Regions from separate parts of the Effusibacillus pohliae DSM 22757 genome, predicted to be linked through region 2. Evidence: a T-box and tRNA genes for the amino acid it is inferred to sense, from the RefSeq annotation. Region 2 holds a T-box; the other holds one or more tRNA genes.
What was found. The T-box of region 2 lies ahead of serS (serine--tRNA ligase). A T-box ahead of a tRNA ligase gene usually reads a tRNA of that ligase, here a tRNA-Ser.

Region 1 (8,788 bases), on a different contig from region 2:
TTCCGCCTGCTCCCCATAGTCGATTGTGATGATCCAGCCGGTAGCGAGCGCACGCGCCACCAGCGCGAGCCATTCCAATGCAGCCAGATTGACTTCGGCACGCTGCCGATTTTTCAGGGGTGGGGCAAATTGTTGCAGGTACGGAACGATCCTTTCGTCGGAAACCGGTCCCCACCATTCCGCAAGCTGGCCATTTTGTTCCGTTACATACAGTTCCTGCAAACACTTGTCCGATTTCGCCACAACGTGCACCGGCATCGCGTCGATCAGTTCGTTTGACAGGACGATGCCGGTGAACGGGGCGATTTCATTCACATCGGAGATCCAATCCACCGGTTGCCCTTGCAGGATCGTTTGCTGAACCACCCGCAGGGAAGTGGATCGTTCCCAAATGCGATACTCCACCGCCGCATACAACTCCGGTGTGCTGTCCCTGATGGCGTCCAAAATCTGTTTGGCAAGGGTTCCCCGCCCGGCCCCGCATTCCAGAACGGTGCACGGAACAGGACGGTCAAGCTGCTCCCAGCGGGACACCAGGTCGCGCGCGATCGTTTCGCCGAACACCGGATGCACGGTCGGCGCGGTGTAAAAATCGCCCGATTTTCCAAACGGATCCCGTTGCCGCTGATAGTACCCAAGTTCCGGAAAATAGAGGGCCCATTCCATAAAATCGCGAAAAGGGACAGGCCCCTTTTCGCGGATGCGCTGCCGGATGATGGCTTCCAGTTCGTTCATGCGGAAAACCCTAGATTTTTTCGATGACCTTGTCGATCAAGCCGTATTCTTTCGCTTCTTCCGCGGTCATAAAATAGTCGCGGTCGGTATCCCGTTCCACCTTCTCCAGCGGCTGCCCGGACCGTTCCGCAATGATCCGGTTCAGCGTGTCGCGCATGCGGAGAATCCGCTCAGCGGCGATTTTGATGTCGGCCGCCTGGCCGCGCGCCCCGCCCAGCGGCTGGTGAATCATCACTTCCGCGTTCGGCAGCGCGTACCGTTTGCCTTTAGCCCCGGCCGTCAGCAAGAATGCGCCCATCGAAGCGGCCAGCCCGATGCAGATGGTGGATACGTCCGGCTTGATGTACTGCATCGTGTCATAGATGGCCATGCCTGCGGTGATCGAACCGCCCGGGCTGTTGATATACAAGTGGATGTCCTTCTCCGGATCTTCCGCCGCCAGGAACAGCAATTGGGCGATCACCGAATTGGCGACCATGTCGTCGATTTCGCTTCCCAAGAACACAATCCGGTCTTTCAACAGACGGGAATAAATGTCGTACGAGCGTTCTCCGCGGCTCGTCTGTTCAACCACAATCGGCACCAGATTCATCTATGTACGCCTCCTTCAAGCGATGCTTCCCGTTTCGTATTCAGTATGCCACATCCGTCCCTTTCCTGAAAGTGCCCGCCGTTACAAATTCTCTTTCTCATGATATCCGCATATCCGGCGTCACCCGTGTCTGCCCGATGATGCATGCGATCGGGATTTCGACAACCGAGCAGCCGGCCGTTCCGCAAGCAGCCGCGCCCGCCGCCCGGCCGAACCCTGCCTCCGCTACGGCACGGTAAGGACTTGCCAAAAGCAGAGCCACCTGTCGCGGTGGCTCCTGTTTTTTCATCGGGTTCTGTCGGAACGAAACCGAACGCCATATTTGCCTTTTCGTGTCCGATACAATTCCACTTCACGCGGCGGATGGTTCCCATAGATCCGCTTGTCGCCTTCCACCCACATGACGGCGCAGTAGGCTTCAAACTTGCTGTCGTACAAACCTGCCCAGTATACCCATGACACGTGGATCCCCCCAAGCGCCAGCATCGTATCACTAGTTTGACCCTGGCAGCAGGGAATCACACCCGACAAAAAGTGTCTCGGCTGTCACTTACACCCACACGCGGTCGCCACCGACGCGCAACACATTTTCTTCGCCGAGCACGTGCTTCATAATCGTCGTCGCTTCCCAGTTCCGCGCATGGTAGGAAGCGAGCAGCGGTTCCAGAATCTGCACCTTGTACCCGTTATCCAGCAGGCTGTACATGGTCGCCATGACGGCCATTTCGGCGTCCATGCCGCCCAGATGGACAAGTTCGATCTGATGCTCTTCCAGCAGTTTTTTCACTTCCTCATTGAATGCGGAGTAGGTTCTCTTTTCCACCCGCTTCGCTTTCGGATGGGAGATCAGCAATGTGTCCTTGCCTTCGTTGTCTTCATATTTCCAGGTCGTGGTGATAATCAGGTCATATTCGTTCGCGTTTTGATCCAGATACTGTTGGCTCAGCCGGACAATGTAGTCCAAATTGCCCAGATTGCCGAGAAAATCTTCTTGCACATCAATCAGCAGCAGCGCCTTTTTCATTGACTGTCGCACCTTTCCGTCGCCAAATTTCCTATCTCATGGTAACACAAGCATTCGCCCGGTTTCAACAATTGTCAATGCTTCTTATGTATCTGCGGAGGCCATTGCTAGTGGATATGCAGAAAACTGCCGTACCGTTGTTCGATCTCGTTGACGACCAAGTTCTGTTCCGCTTCGTCTTCGACCACCTGCAGGCCGTATCCGTCCGCTTCTTCCGCCACCCGGAAGAAAACCAGTTGCGAATGGGACGTTTTTTCCCGCTCGTAATAGACCGCGTAGCCTTGGTCGCGCAAGCTGAAGAACGCGCCTAACGCGTACGCTTTCTCCTGTGTTTCCTCCTGCACGGTGATGAAAAAAATCCGGCTGATCAGTTCCATCACGCGTTCCGTATACAGTTCGCCTGGGTAATCGAGCTGCAGCGTTTCCCCCTGCTGTCCGGCGATGCGGTACAGCTCTTTTTTGTCATCCCGCTGCCAGCTCACAAGCATCAGGTGCGCTTCTTCATAAAAAAAAGCGTAATGATCGGCCTTGGGGAACGTCAAGACAGGTTTCATGCCACACACTCCCAACATCGGCTTAGAAAAAAAGCAGGGGACGCTCCGCCTGCCTGCATCTACTGCTCCCATTGCTCATGCTGCTTTTTGATCGCTTCATTAAATTTTTCCGACGTGATGTTCGCGCACATAAACAACAGCAAGAAAACTCCGCCGATAAACGCCAAGAGACCCCACATCGCTGACGCCTCCTTCCACTCTTTCTATTCCCATTTAGCATAAAAATAATTCCGGGCTCCGTCAAGTAAATGCAGCAGCTTGTTTCTAACAAAAATTCGAACACGAATTCCGGGTCAGCTTACCATTTGGGGGAAAAATTTGTCTTCGGAATTTCGAATCTGCAGCAAGCCGACCGACTGGTCGAAGCCCGTTTCTTTTGCTATACTTGCAGACAAAGGAGGGATCGCAGTGACACGGGGGAACCGGTATTTCTTCTTCGTCTTGGTGTTCGCGTCGGTCGTGATCGGCCTCGTTTCAAAATCGTACGCAGTGCTGGGAATCACCCTGCTGGCCTCGCTGGCGATCGGTCTGTGGATCGAAAAGATCGACAACAAGCGAGATGAAAAATTCAAACACCACAATGCGGTGCACAATTACCACCACTAATCATTTGTGAAGCCGTGAAAAGCCCGTGACTTCCCGCGGGCTTTTCTTTATACTGTCTGGTATAAGGGAGGATGAGTACACCATGGTGGACCACAACGAACTCTGGGGACAAGCCTATGAACTGGGCTGTTTGATCGCCGATTCCCCCGAAGTGGAAGTATATAAACAGGCAAAAGAGAAGATGGAAGCCCACCCGCAGATCAAACCGCTCTTGCGAAAATTGCGGGACATGCAGGCAGAGCACGAAAAGTTGCAGGGGTACAGTCAGGGGCCTCACCTGCAGGAGCTGGAACATTCGATCAACGCTCTGATCGAACAGCTCGATCAGTTTCCTGAGGTAACGGCGTTTAAGCAAGCATGCAGCAAGGTGGACGAACTGCTGCAATCGGTCACCACATTGCTGGCCAACTGCATCACCGGCAAGGTGAACGGCGTGCCGTATCCGCGGCCATCCGCAGGCGGTTGCGGCAGCGGCTGACAATAGGGACGCAAATCGGGAGAACGGTTCGTTCTCCTTTTTTTATTTGACGGGGCAAGTTTTACCATGGTATCATGAATCGAAGCATTGATTCTGAAACAGAGAAGAGGGTTGCCACAATGACCGAACATAACCACGTGCATGGTCCTGACTGCGACCACGAGCACGATGTTGTCGTGTTGACCGACGATGAAGGGAACGATCACGAGTTCGTGATTATTGACGTGATGGAAGTGTCTGACAAAAATTACGCGATCCTGGTGCCGCGCGACCAGGAAGCGGCGGAAGCGGTCATCTTGCGGATCGAAGCGGATGAAAACGGAGAAGAATACTTGATTGATATTGAAGATGACGAAGAGTGGAACCGTGTGGTGCAGGCGTACGAAAGCTTCGCAACAGAATAACGGTCCACAAGCGGGCGGCCGCGGCGTGAAAAGCGCGGCCGTTCGTTATTGCCCACTCAGCCGCAAGGCCCGCTCCGCGGCGCTTTTTCCGGCGGTGTAACCCGTGCTGAACGCAGCCGTGATGTTGTACCCTCCCGTATACCCGTGAATATCCAGGATCTCCCCGCAGAAAAACAAGCCCTGCATCAGCTTCGATTGCATCGTCTTCGGATCGATTTCCTTCAGATTGACGCCGCCGCCGGTGACAAACGCTTCCTCGATCGTCAGCGTGCCGTTCGCTCTGAGGGGAAACGCTTTGAGCAAATGGGCCATTTTGGCCCACGGTGCTTTTGGCAGGTTGGCGAACGTAATGTCGTCCCGCAGCCCTGCCCGCTCCAGCACAAGCGGAATCATCCGCTCCTGCAAATAGCCTTTCAGCACATTTTTTACCGCTTTCCGCGGTTCCCGCTTCGCCAGTTCATACGTCTCGTGAAAAATCTGGTCCTCTGTTTTTTCCGGAAACAGGTCGATCGTCATCCGGATGTCCTGCCCGTTCGACTGTTTCAGCGCTTTCACCACAAACTGGCTGCAGCGGAGTGCCGCCGGCCCGGAAATGCCAAAATGGGTAAAGATCATATCGCCTTCGTGTTCGACCATTTTTTTGCCCTTTGCGTTGTACACCGCCAGATGAATGTTGCGCAGGGACAATCCCTGCAACCGCCGTTCCCGGATAAAATCTTCGTTCAGCGTGATCGGCACTTCCGTCGGGAACAGTTCCGTGATCGTATGACCCGCTTCTTCAGCCCACGCGTATCCGTCACCGGTCGAACCTGTATGCGGCACCGACTTCCCGCCCACCGCCACAATCACGTTGCAGGCGTCGATTTCTTCGCCTGAACGCAAGCGGACCCCGACTACCTGTCCATCCTGATAGAGTACCCGCTCGACGGGGGCATGCACGCGGATCTCCGTGCCCACTTCTTTCACTTTTCGGATCAGGGCTTCGACCACATCTTTCGACCGATTCGAGACCGGAAACATTCTGCCCCTGTCTTCCTCCTTCAGCCGAATCCCCAATTCCTCAAAAAATCGGATGATGTCGCGGTTGTTAAAAATGGAAAACGCACTGTACAGGAACCGCCCGTTTCCCGGTATATTTTTGACAATCTCGTCGATGTCCCGATTATTCGTCACATTGCAGCGGCCGCCGCCCGAAATCGCCAGCTTCCGGCCAAGCCTGTCCCCCTTGTCGACGAGCAGCACTTTCGCTCCTTGCATTCCGGCGGAAACGCATGCCATCAGGCCGGACGGTCCGCCGCCGACGACGATCACATCATAGTTCATCTGCCCATACTCCCTTAAAACCAGCCTTTTCGTTTGAACCAGAGCACCATGCCGAGCGCGATCGCGGCCATCAGCCCGAGCACCGCATAGTATCCGTATTTCCAGTGCAGTTCCGGCATATTGTCGAAATTCATGCCGTACACGCCGACAATAAAGGTCAGCAGCATAAAAATCGTCGTGATTTCCCCATCTTTAAGAACCAGCATGGTACGAATCATCCGCGTTCCTCCTAAGACGTGTCCTGACAGGAGCGAGCATGCGGGTGGTCTTGAATCTCCTGGGAATGTTGATTTTCCACCTGATTGGGTAAACCGCGAAGGGGCTGCCCACTCAAGGCAGCCCCTTCGGATCCTTTGCCCGAAAGCAAGCTTAACTGGCGGAGTGAGAGGGATTCGAACCCTCGATACGGGTTTATTCCCGTATACTCGCTTAGCAGGCGAGCGCCTTCGACCTACTCGGCCATCACTCCACTTGGCTTTGTTTGATTTGAATGGGCTGAAAATGGTGGCTCGAGAGGGAATTGAACCCCCGACCTACGGGTTATGAATCCGTCGCTCTCACCAACTGAGCTATCGAGCCAATGGTTGTCTGGCGGAGAGAGTGGGATTCGAACCCACGAGGCGGGGTGAACCGCCTACACGATTTCCAATCGTGCTCCTTCGACCAACTCGGACATCTCTCCGCGAACATCACTTGCCGCCAAGGCAAAACACATTGCCTGTTCGCGTTGCCTGTTCGCGGCGACAAATGATATGGTACCACGGCCTGGCCGGAATTTCAATCGGGCGCCGATCCGATTTTCGAACAAAATGGCGTAAAGCAACCTGTTACGTCCTGCTACCTGCGTCCAATCTGGGCATATTGCCGGACGACGCGCTCATGTGCCGCCAATTCCCAATCATCGTCGAGCGGCGGCAAGTACGGATTGTCCGTCCTCCGTCGCAGCGCCAACTGCAGCAAATGATCGGCCAGCCGCGGATTCTTCGACAAAATCGGCCCATGCAAATAAGTGCCGAACACAGTGCCCTCCACGACGCCCTCCAATCCGTCTTCCCCGTTATTGCCGAACCCGCTAACCACCGCCGCCAGCGGCGCCATTTCCGGGCCAAGATACGTCCTGCCCGAATGATTTTCATATCCGACAACCGTGCACTCCTCATCAAAAATCGTCAGCTTGCCGACCGCATTGCCAACGAGCCGCCGTCGGCCGCCGATCGTGTAGAGATCGAGCAGGCCAATCCCTTCAATCCGATTGCCGCCAATCGTTTCAAAATAATGGCCGAGCAGTTGGTAGCTGCCGCAGATCGCCAGCACCACTGTGCCAGAATCGACCGCCTTGAACAGCGAGTCCCGTTTTTTCAACAGATCTTCCGCCACCAGCAACTGCTCCCGGTCTTCACCGCCGCCCGCGAACAGCAAGTCATAGTCTGACAGATCAGGGTTGTCGCCGATCGTGATGTGGTCCACCTGCACGTCGATGCCCCGCCATTCCGCCCTTTTCTGCAAGACCGTGACATTCCCCCGGTCACTGTACACCTCGAGCAAATCCGGATACAGATAGCCGATCTTAAGCTTCAACTGCCACACGACCTTTCTCCAACAAGTGATCCCGTACTGCATACAGGGATGTATACGTAGACAAAATAAACAGTGTGTGACCTGCCGGCAACTCGCCAAGCGCAGCTTCGACCGCCGCCACATCCCCTTCCCCAATCGTCGTGATATCCCCCAAACCGGCGTACTTCAAACGAACGGCGATATCATGCGCCCTTGTCCCCGCCGCCACGATCCGGCGCAGACCCGGTTGCTCCCGCAGCCGTTCCAGATGCGTGTCCCAGATCCACGACACGTCGGTGCCGTCCGCGTACCGGTCATTGAGGATGAAAACCAGATCAATCGGCTGATTCATCTGGCCGATCACTTTCAGGACCTGGTTGCAGCCGGTCGGATTTTTCACCAATGCCAGCATCGCATCTTGCCAGCCATTCACCAGGATGCGCTCCATACGGCCGAGCCCGATGTTCAGGTTCTTCATCTCACGTCCGATCACCTGCGATGGAACGCCCAACACTTTCGCAGCCGAAATCGCCGCCAGCACGTTATAGACATTGTAAAAGGCGGGCGCATTCAAAAAACCGGTCTCTCCGTCCAGTTCAAACAGGATCCCCCCTTCATGCATTCGCACGTCGTGCGCTGCCTGATCCGGCGTCTGCCGCTTGAACCCGCATCCCGGACATTCATAAAAGCCGAGCTGCCCGTAGTGATACAAACTATATCGAAGGCTTGACCCGCAACGGCGGCAGAACTTGCCGTCGCGCACTTCCCCCTGCTCGTCCGTCTGAATCGCGCTCGACTCGATTCCGTAATAGACCGTCTTTTTTCCCGGTGGAGCGATCGAAGAAACCAGCGGGTCGTCCGCATTTAACACCAGCGTCGTATTCGCCGGAGAACGCTCCAGAGCGCGTCCCACCATCCCGACGACCGTATCCAGTTCCCCATATCGGTCCATCTGGTCCCGGAAAAAATTGGTCACCACAACCGCGGTCGGCTGCAGCGGTTCAATCAATTTGCCGATCGTCGCCTCATCGACCTCCAGCACAGCCGACTGGCTTCGACTTGACCCGGACACCCCTTCGACCAGAGCGGCCGCAATCCCCTGAATCAAATTGGCGCCGAGCGAATTGGAAATCACATCGCGCCCGTCTTTCCGCAAAAAATGGGCAAGCAGATTGCTCGTCGTCGTCTTCCCGTTGGTGCCGGTCACTAACACGACCCGGTCTTCCAGTTTGCGGCCGTAATAGTGCAACAAGTCCGGACAGATGCGAAGCGCGACCGCTCCCGGCAGAGTGGTTCCTTTCCGGCCCAAGACCGCCAACAGCCGCTTAGTCGCCTTTGCTGCCACGATTGCCAGCCATATTCTTAAAGCTTTCAAGCAAAAGCCCCCTTGAATCCTATGGTGTCTAGATCAATGATAGCTTGTACAACGCAATCCCGCAATGAAAAAGAGTCTCCGATCTGGAGACCCTCTATCAGCCACCCGCACGATCCCGTCTGCGTCTGATTCATCCCGTC
Region 2 (8,788 bases):
CATGATCAAGTTTATTGCGGTTCCTTCCGCAAACGATGCGTGTGTGGCGACCGCCATTTTTATCGCCGGCAGCGAGCAGGCATTTGTGCAGCGCATGAACGAAAAGGCGAAGCAGTTGGGAATGAACTCGACCCATTTTGCCGATACGAACGGGCTGCACAATCCGGACCATTATACGACTGCCCGCGACTTGGCGATCGCGGCACGCGAACTAATCACCAAATATCCGCAAATTCTCGAATTCACCAAAGTGAAGGAATTTGAACTGCGGGACGGCAAGAACAAATTTGAAAACACCAACCACCTGATCGGCAAGTACGACGGGATGGACGGCCTGAAAACCGGCTTTACCGACCAGGCCGGCTACTGCCTGGTGAGCACGGCCGAACGCAACGGGTTCCGTTTGCTGGGAGTGGTCATGGGAGCGAAGGATGACCTACAGCGGCAAAGCGACACCACCAAGCTGCTTGATTACGGGTTCACCAACTACGTATCGAAGCGAATGGCCGAAAAGGACAAGCCGCTGGCGCAAAAAGCGAACATCCCCGACGCGAAACAGGAAGAGGTGGAAGTGGCGCCTGTGCAGGATTTTTACGTCACCCTGAAAAATGGCGATGAGCAGGGCATCGAAACGAAGTTTGTCTGGAACAACGCCGCGGCACCGATCAAAAAGGGACAGGTGCTCGGCAAAATGCAGCTGGTGAAAAACGGACAGGTGCTCAATTCGGTCGATGTGGCGGCGACGCAGGATGTGGAAAAAGGGAGCTGGATTCGGCTGTTTTTCCGCAAACTGGTTAACGGGATCACGAGCAGCATCCAGGGGCTGCTCCACAAACTCTAATCGAGCAGGTGATGCCAATGGGTTCCGGAATCAATCCGGCATGGTGGCTGGCTTTGAATACGATTTTGCTTTTGCTCATCCTGCCGGGCGGATTTTTCATGTTCCGGGCTTTCCTGCGCCGGATGAAGCAGGAGGAACATCTGGATCAACCGGGGCAAAAGCGGGAATAGGCAAGCAATCCCGAGGAGTTCTGCAACTCCTTGGGATTTTGCCGTTTTTTGCGGTACTTTTTGCAGTACTTTTTGCGGTATTAAATGAAAGGTTGTTCTTCACCACAGGGTGCGTTAAAATAAGAAAGATGTAATCTTAGAGCTGCAGAGGAGTGGGGTCACGATGGAAGTAGGGACTTCTCGAGTCAAACGCGGGATGGCGGAGATGCAAAAGGGCGGCGTGATCATGGACGTGGTCAACGCCGAACAGGCGAAGATCGCTGAAGAGGCGGGCGCGGTTGCCGTGATGGCGCTGGAGCGCGTGCCTGCGGATATTCGCGCGGCAGGCGGGGTTGCCCGCATGGCTGACCCGACGATCATAGAAGAAGTGATGAACGCGGTTTCGATACCGGTGATGGCAAAAGCGCGGATCGGGCATTTTGTTGAGGCGAAAGTGCTGGAAGCGCTCGGGGTCGATTACATCGACGAGTCGGAAGTGCTGACGCCGGCTGACGACAAGTTCCATATCAACAAAAAAGAATTCACCGTTCCGTTCGTGTGCGGCGCCCGCGATTTGGGGGAAGCGCTGCGGCGCATCGCGGAAGGCGCTTCGATGATCCGTACGAAAGGCGAGCCGGGTACCGGCAACATCGTGGAAGCGGTCAAGCACATGCGCACCGTGCAGGCGCAGATCCGCAAGGTACAGAACATGTCGGAAGACGAGCTCGTGTTCGAAGCGAAAAGCCTGGGCGCGCCGTATGAGCTGCTGCTGGAAGTGAAAAAGCTGGGCCGGCTGCCGGTCGTCAATTTTGCTGCTGGCGGTGTGGCTACTCCGGCGGACGCCGCATTGATGATGCACCTGGGTGCGGACGGCGTGTTTGTCGGCTCTGGTATCTTCAAATCGGAAAATCCCGAAAAATACGCAAAAGCGATCGTGCAGGCGACCACGCATTATCAAGACTATGGACTGATCGCCGAACTGTCCAAAAACCTGGGTGTCGCGATGAGAGGCATCGAGCTGTCGACCCTCGCCGAGAACGAGCGGATGGCAGAACGCGGCTGGTAGGAGGCCGACCGGCTTATGAAAATCGGTGTGTTGGCCCTGCAAGGCGCAGTTACGGAACATATCAACAGTTTGCAACAGGCCGGTGCCGATCAGGTGGTTCCCGTCAAGCGGAAGGAAGAATTGGAAGGGCTGGACGGGTTGGTGCTGCCCGGCGGGGAAAGCACGACGATCGGAAAATTGATGAACCAGTATGGGCTGATGGAACCGATTCGGCAGATGGCGCAGGCGGGAACTCCGATGTTTGGCACCTGCGCCGGGCTGATTCTCTTGGCGAACCGGATTCATGGCCAGGATTGGGCTCATTTGGGCGTGATGGACATTCTGGTCAACCGCAATTCGTTCGGCCGGCAGCGGGAAAGTTTCGAGACCGATCTAGAGGTGAAAGGGATCGAAGGGGAGCTGTACCGGGCCGTCTTTATCCGGGCGCCGCATATCATGGAAACGGGTGATGGCGTCGAGGTGCTAGCCACCTACCAGGATCGGATTGTGGCGGCCAGACAGGGCCATTTGCTGGCGGCCGCTTTTCATCCGGAATTGACGAACGATGTACGGTTTCACAAGTATTTTCTCGATATGGTGCGTGAATCCGCTTGAACAAACTCTATCAACACAGCGTCCAGCTGCTTTTGCAAACACAGGCTCCGAACGGAGCCTTTCCTGCATCTACGGTATTTACCGTCTACCGGTATTGTTGGCTGCGGGATGGCACATTCATCGCCCACGCGCTCGACAAATCGGGTGAGCATGCGGCGGCCGGCCGATTTTTTCAGTGGGTGGACATGGCGATCCGCAAGCACCTGGCGAAGTTGAACCAGCTTTTTCTGAAACATCAGAACGGTGAGCCGATTGGGAAAGACGATTTCCTGCATACGCGCTTCACATTGGATGGGGACGAGGGTACGGAAGAATGGGGCAATTTTCAACTGGACGGGTATGGCGCCTACCTGTGGGGGGTGGCGGAACACATCCGTCTGACGGGTGATGACTCGTTTTTGATGAAGGTGCATCGCAGTATCGAGGAGACGATCCGTTACCTGACGACCTTTTGGCATGTCCCAAACCATGACTGCTGGGAAGAGTTCGGGGACCGCGTTCATCCAAGTACGCTGGCGGCGGTTTTTGGCGGTTTGCAGGCGATCTACCGGTATGTGCCGGTTGTACAGATTCCCAGGACGCTGAGCGCCATCCGGGAAGCGCTGCAGGAACACGGCGTACAAAACGGGCGGTTCGTCAAGTCGTTCGGAAATCCCAGCATCGACGCCAACCTATTGTGGTTGTCCGTACCTTACAAAGTCGTGCCGCCCAACGGGCATATAATGGTCAGGACGGTGGAAGAGATCGAACACCGGCTGGTCACCGGCGGCGTGCACCGCTATCCGGAAGATTCGTTTTACGGCGGCGGCGCCTGGGTGCTGTTGACCGCTTGGTTGGGCTGGTACTACGCGGAAGCCGGCAACCTGCAGCGGGCGAAGGAACTGCTGGCGTGGGTGGAAGCGCAGGCGGACGATCAGGGCAACTTGCCGGAACAGGTGCAGGAAAGCCTGTTTTTTCCCGAAAAATATCAGGAATGGGTGGACCGTTGGGGAGAACCGGCCAAACCGCTGCTCTGGTCGCACGCGATGTATCTCATTCTGGCGAAACGGCTGCAGGAGCTGGCCGGTTGAGCCGCAGGGAACCCGAGCAGAGTCAGTGTTTGCTACTCGGGTTTTGTTTTGTCGGTTTAGTTTCACGGAACATCATTTTTTGTCCAATTTTTATTCGGGAAAATAAATTGCAGGTTGCAGCGTTTCCTCGTTTGATTTCCCGTTTGCTACCCAACTGACTGTGATTTTGATGGATTGCAGTTCTTTTTTTGCTTGTTCCCAGCCGCTTACACTAGAACTTGTGGTAATAGCTTGCTTCAAAAATGAATGACTGATTTCATTTGGACTCAGTACAGATTTTGATTGACCGGTCCCATCAGAAATGGCAAGCGTTACGGTTTCCACTGATTGTTGATTGCCGATATATTGGATGTAGGCTGTTTGGTGGAATTGGGAGTTTTTTAGTTGGCAATCAATCAGCACTTTCCAATTTTGTGAGGAAGCCAATACCACCGCCCCACTTTTTTGTGTTGTCGATGGGGCTGCCGGAGGGGATTCCCCCTCCGTCATCCTAACTCACGCGCTTTTTGAATTAATCACTGAACTGTATTAAATGGAGTGTGTGGGGTAAAATCCCCTTTCGAGACGTGACTGCAGCCCTTTCTTCCATCGTTTTTGGAATCGGTGTTGACCACAGTAACAATTGATCTTTTGCAATCACAGAACTGGGATTCACATTTTTTTCTAAGGTAACTACCTTATTAAGTTTCCGATCATACACCTGTACGTCCTCACGTGACTGCCAGGCTAGGATTCGAGGACTTAAACCTAGAAACTCAAGAGAGTTACCCTGTTTAGCAGAAAAGATCTTTCGTTCAACGCCATTTTCGATGAGGTTGACGGACCAACCGCCCTCCCCCGTTCGATGACCGGACCAGGCAATCGTACTCCCTTCGGCGGCAAGATACGTAACTTCCTGTTTGTGAGTCAGTTGCTCAATGTGTCCACCTTTATTCCAATAAACCGCACCAGACGCTTGTTCCGAATCTTTTCCAATCCAGGCTATGAAATCCTTTGTCATAACCGGATGTCCGCCGGGTGAAGCGATATCAGACGATTCGCCCGTTCGCAGATCTAGTTTCTTTACAACTATCGAGGGGATTCCATTTTTCGGCTGATCCACAGCCGGACTGAAAACCAACCAGTTTTCATAAAGTTTTGGCATAATCAATGGACCGGGATATCCCATTCCATTCGTATCTTTTGCTGATTCATATATCACTCGTTTTGTATTTTTAACCCGATCATATACGTGAATTTTCCAGTTGGTAAAACTTTGGTCAAGCGCCTCGCTCCATACGATCCAATTATCATTGATGTCGGCTCCGATTGGCTGAGCAGGCTCTCTGAACGAGTAAATTGTCTTGTACGCCTGTTTGTTAACATCAAACAAGATTACTTGTCCTGACAGATCTTTGTCTTGCGGCGTTACTACTCCTACTATTGTACCATCCGAGCCAAGTGCAAGTGGAATCCATGCTTTTTGATTAGGGAGTACTGCATCAAAGGAACGGATTGATTGATCTTTCCAGGCTTCTTGTCTCTCAATTACACTTGGCAAGTTATCTTTCATGTCTGTGGAGACCGCTCCAGATTCACTCTCATTCGTTTTGTGGTTCACAGTGGAAGCATCAGAGGGTTGTTTTCCGCCCATTTGACAACCGATTATACCTATCACCGTGATTGAAATTAATAGAACGAAAATTCTGGTCATTCCGTTTATCACCATATGGTTCCTCTATCCTTGACGAGATAAGCAAAATCGGTGGTAGAAAGCAGCATAGATACCATTACGTTCATCAACATTTTTTCTTTGATCATGTTCAAACTCTCCTTTCGATGATACTCGCTATTCTGAAATATGGCGACACAACTCTGTACTCTGGAACTATTGCCTTTTTAAGACTTTAGCCTCCTTTCCTAATTTTTTGAAGCAAATAAACTAGTTGCTCGGTTCTAATATTAAAGACGAACTGAAATCGAAAAAAGTTTCAGTTTTCCAAGAAAATATTTTTCGATACGTTGCGGCAATTGGGTGGTAACCGCAATAATTTGAAATCGTAATCAGTTAGAGCTGAAAAACTTGAACACTGGTAACAACAGTAGCTTGAATGAAGCGGAGCCAATGTGGTACACTATGCGACAAAAGCGAAACGTTTACCAAAGCGATGCGGAGAACGAGTACCAGAACCTCTCTTGTGCAGAGAGCCGGTGGTGGCTGCGAACCGGTCAGGAGACTCTGTGAATCCCTCTCCAAGCGGGCTGTGAATCGAATGGAACCATTCGTAGTAAGCGGCTCCGGGTCATTCCGTTATCGATGGCACGAGGATCGCTTGCTTGAGTAGGCGGTCGAACTTGGGTGGCACCACGGGAGATTGGCTCTCGTCCCAGAAACAGTCTGGCGGCGGGGGCTTTTTCTATTTTTCGAAAGGAGTGGACGATCATGTTGGATGCACGTCTGTTGCGTAACGAACCGGACAAGGTTCGGGAAGCGCTGCGAAAAAGGGGTGAGTCGCCGGAAGCGGTCGACCAGTTCCTGCAGTTGGACGCGCGCCGGCGGGAACTGCTGGCGGAGACAGAGTCGCTGAAAGCGAAACGAAACAGCGTCTCGCAAGAGGTGGCGAAACTGAAAAAAGCGGGCCAGGACGCGGAGTCGCTCATCCTTGAAATGAGGGAAGTCGGAGACCGGATCAAGCAGCTGGATGACGAGTTGCGGGAAGTCGAGGAAAAAGTCGATTTTCTGCTGCTGACGATTCCCAATATCCCACATGAAAGCGTGCCGGTCGGGGCATCGGAAGACGACAACGTGGAAGTGAAAAAATGGGGCGAACTCCCGCGGTTTGATTTTGAACCGAAGCCCCATTGGGAGATTGCAACCGAGCTTGGCATTCTCGATTTTGAGTCGGCTGCCAAAGTGACGGGCGCCCGGTTTGTGTTCTACAAAGGCCTCGGTGCCCGCTTGGAACGGGCGCTGATCAATTTTATGCTCGATATCCATACGCAGGAGCATGGCTATACGGAAGTGCTCCCGCCGTTTATCGTCAACCGGGCGAGCATGACGGGAACGGGCAACCTGCCGAAATTTGAAGAGGATGCGTTCAAGCTGGTGGATACCGACTATTTCTTGGTGCCGACGGCGGAAGTGCCGGTGACCAATCTGCACCGGGAGGAAATTTTGCAGGCGGCCGATCTGCCCCGCTACTACGTCGCTTACTCACCCTGTTTCCGGTCTGAGGCGGGGTCAGCGGGACGCGATACGCGCGGCCTGATTCGGATGCATCAGTTTAACAAAGTCGAGATGGTGAAATTTACGCTGCCGGAAACGTCGTATGAGGAATGGATGAAGCTGGTCAATGATGCGGAAACGATCCTGCAGCGGTTGAACCTGCCGTACCGCGTGATGGATATGTGCACGGCCGATCTGGGATTTGGCGCTGCCAAGAAGTACGATCTGGAAGTGTGGCTGCCGGCTGCCAATCAGTACAGGGAGATTTCGAGCTGTTCGAACTTTGAAGATTTCCAGGCGCGCCGGGCGAATATCCGGTTCCGCCGCGAACCGAAGGCAAAACCGGAATTTGTGCACACGATCAACGGTTCCGGGCTGGCCGTCGGCAGAACGGTGGCGGCGATTCTGGAAAATTACCAGCAGCCGGACGGCAGCGTGTTGATTCCGGAAGCGCTTGTGCCTTACATGGGTGGTGTGACCCGGATTGGATGACCACGGCGAGTGGTTCGTTCCTGCTTGATTTTTGCGATATGAAAAAGGGGGTCCCGCGGACGGACCCCGTTAGATTTTATCCCACAAACAATGCACGTTGCTGTTTCCACGACAGGATAAATCTGCATGACATCCTGGGACATCCGCATTTGACACTCCACACGGCTGAAGCCGATGGATTCTTGAGAGCACCCCCGAAACCGGGAGTTCTGCTTTGCGGCACCAAGCGATCCCCGTGTGTCCCACGGTTCTTTGTTGGATTTAGTCCGATAGCCAACTGCTTGGTTTTCGCATTTCGGCCACGACTTCGCGGATTGTGCTTGAACATTTTACGCGAAAGAGCGTTTCCTGTCGCAACCCCCTATGTTCAGTTTTCAAAGTACATCCGCCTTTACCTGATTATACCACAACGCGCTTCATTCCACGATTAAAACATGGGCTTTCGCGCGCGATTTCTGTAAAACAGAGAATGTCGAGATGGAAAAACAAATGCGAGGGGTCTCCTTTTGCTCGAATTGCAGCACGAAATCGTGTATAATGGATGTGAATTGTCAGAGAAGGAGCGGTACCATAATGTTTTTTACGGGGTTGCTCGCGGTCATCGTCTGCGTGATCGTTCAGTATTTCGCTTTGCACCGGGCGGCGTTCGGCCGGTCGATGTTCATCACGTTCGCCATGTTTCTCGTCGGCTTTATGATCAGCCTGTCGCCGCATCCGGTGTCCCAGATTCTGTCGATGGTGTTCTATGTGTTGGGATGGGCATTTTTGCTGTTTGTGACGTGGTACGCGCTGGTCCGTCGGTATAAGATGAAAAAGTTGACCAACTCGAAATCTTGACCGTTCGGCCATCCGCACGGTACAATGAGGAAGTATGGGATCCTGCCGGGTGTGCGGAAAACGATGGAGTGATGGCCGAGTAGGTCGAAGGCGCTCGCCTGCTAAGCGAGTATACGGGGATAACCCGTATCGAGGGTTCGAATCCCTCTCACTCCGCCAGTCATTTCATAGGGATGAAAAACCAGCCGCGAGGGCTGGATTTTATTTTGTCTGCTATTGTGGTGTTGACTGGCGCTGCAGCAATTCGGAATAGACCGATTCCGGAACCGCAATTCCCCGCGGGCCGTCCACAAGTTCCAGCAGGCGTTCCAGCAGGTACGCGCGATACACAAATCCGCCTTTTACGCCGATCAAATACTGGATGATGTCGTTGATCGAGAGGGAAAGGAGATGTTCTGCATCATTCTCGCTCAGCCGAGTGTTGCGGATCAAGCGGGCAACGAAGTCGTGTTCCACATGTCTCACCTCTTTCTTTGGGAAGATGAAGGGCTCGAAATTTCAGAAAAAATGTCAGGAAACAATTCTCGTGCAGGC

Region 1: it has a tRNA-Ser gene. The T-box ahead of serS (serine--tRNA ligase) is inferred to sense a tRNA for this amino acid. The anticodon was not compared.

What each region holds. Positions count from the first base shown of each region.
Region 1 is NZ_AQXL01000110.1:5,861-14,648, reverse strand. Features, by position in the region: gene C230_RS19630 (class I SAM-dependent methyltransferase) at 1-735, opposite strand, end outside; gene clpP (ATP-dependent Clp endopeptidase proteolytic subunit ClpP) at 746-1,327, opposite strand; gene C230_RS22415 (hypothetical protein) at 1,425-1,589, opposite strand; gene C230_RS19625 (hypothetical protein) at 1,613-1,789, opposite strand; gene C230_RS0106175 (cysteine hydrolase family protein) at 1,878-2,351, opposite strand; gene C230_RS0106170 (hypothetical protein) at 2,459-2,905, opposite strand; gene C230_RS0106160 (hypothetical protein) at 3,314-3,511, shown strand; gene C230_RS0106155 (YlbF family regulator) at 3,594-3,989, shown strand; gene C230_RS0106150 (DUF1292 domain-containing protein) at 4,109-4,393, shown strand; gene C230_RS0106145 (BaiN/RdsA family NAD(P)/FAD-dependent oxidoreductase) at 4,439-5,716, opposite strand; partial or broken gene C230_RS0106140 (CorA family divalent cation transporter) at 5,731-5,895, opposite strand; tRNA gene C230_RS0106135 (tRNA-Ser) at 6,091-6,185, opposite strand; tRNA gene C230_RS0106130 (tRNA-Met) at 6,219-6,295, opposite strand; tRNA gene C230_RS0106125 (tRNA-Ser) at 6,306-6,398, opposite strand; gene C230_RS0106120 (type 1 glutamine amidotransferase) at 6,554-7,303, opposite strand; gene C230_RS0106115 (MurT ligase domain-containing protein) at 7,284-8,648, opposite strand.
Region 2 is NZ_AQXL01000114.1:8,394-17,181, reverse strand. Features, by position in the region: gene C230_RS0107355 (D-alanyl-D-alanine carboxypeptidase family protein) at 1-841, shown strand, start outside; gene C230_RS22450 (hypothetical protein) at 859-1,011, shown strand; gene pdxS (pyridoxal 5'-phosphate synthase lyase subunit PdxS) at 1,175-2,056, shown strand; gene pdxT (pyridoxal 5'-phosphate synthase glutaminase subunit PdxT) at 2,072-2,650, shown strand; gene C230_RS0107335 (glycoside hydrolase family 15 protein) at 2,647-3,720, shown strand; gene C230_RS22445 (hypothetical protein) at 3,811-4,209, opposite strand; gene C230_RS0107330 (hypothetical protein) at 4,232-5,413, opposite strand; T-box leader at 5,859-6,092, shown strand; gene serS (serine--tRNA ligase) at 6,143-7,417, shown strand; gene C230_RS0107315 (hypothetical protein) at 7,991-8,254, shown strand; tRNA gene C230_RS0107310 (tRNA-Ser) at 8,320-8,413, shown strand; gene C230_RS0107305 (hypothetical protein) at 8,468-8,710, opposite strand; gene C230_RS19755 (helix-turn-helix domain-containing protein) at 8,716-8,788, opposite strand, start outside.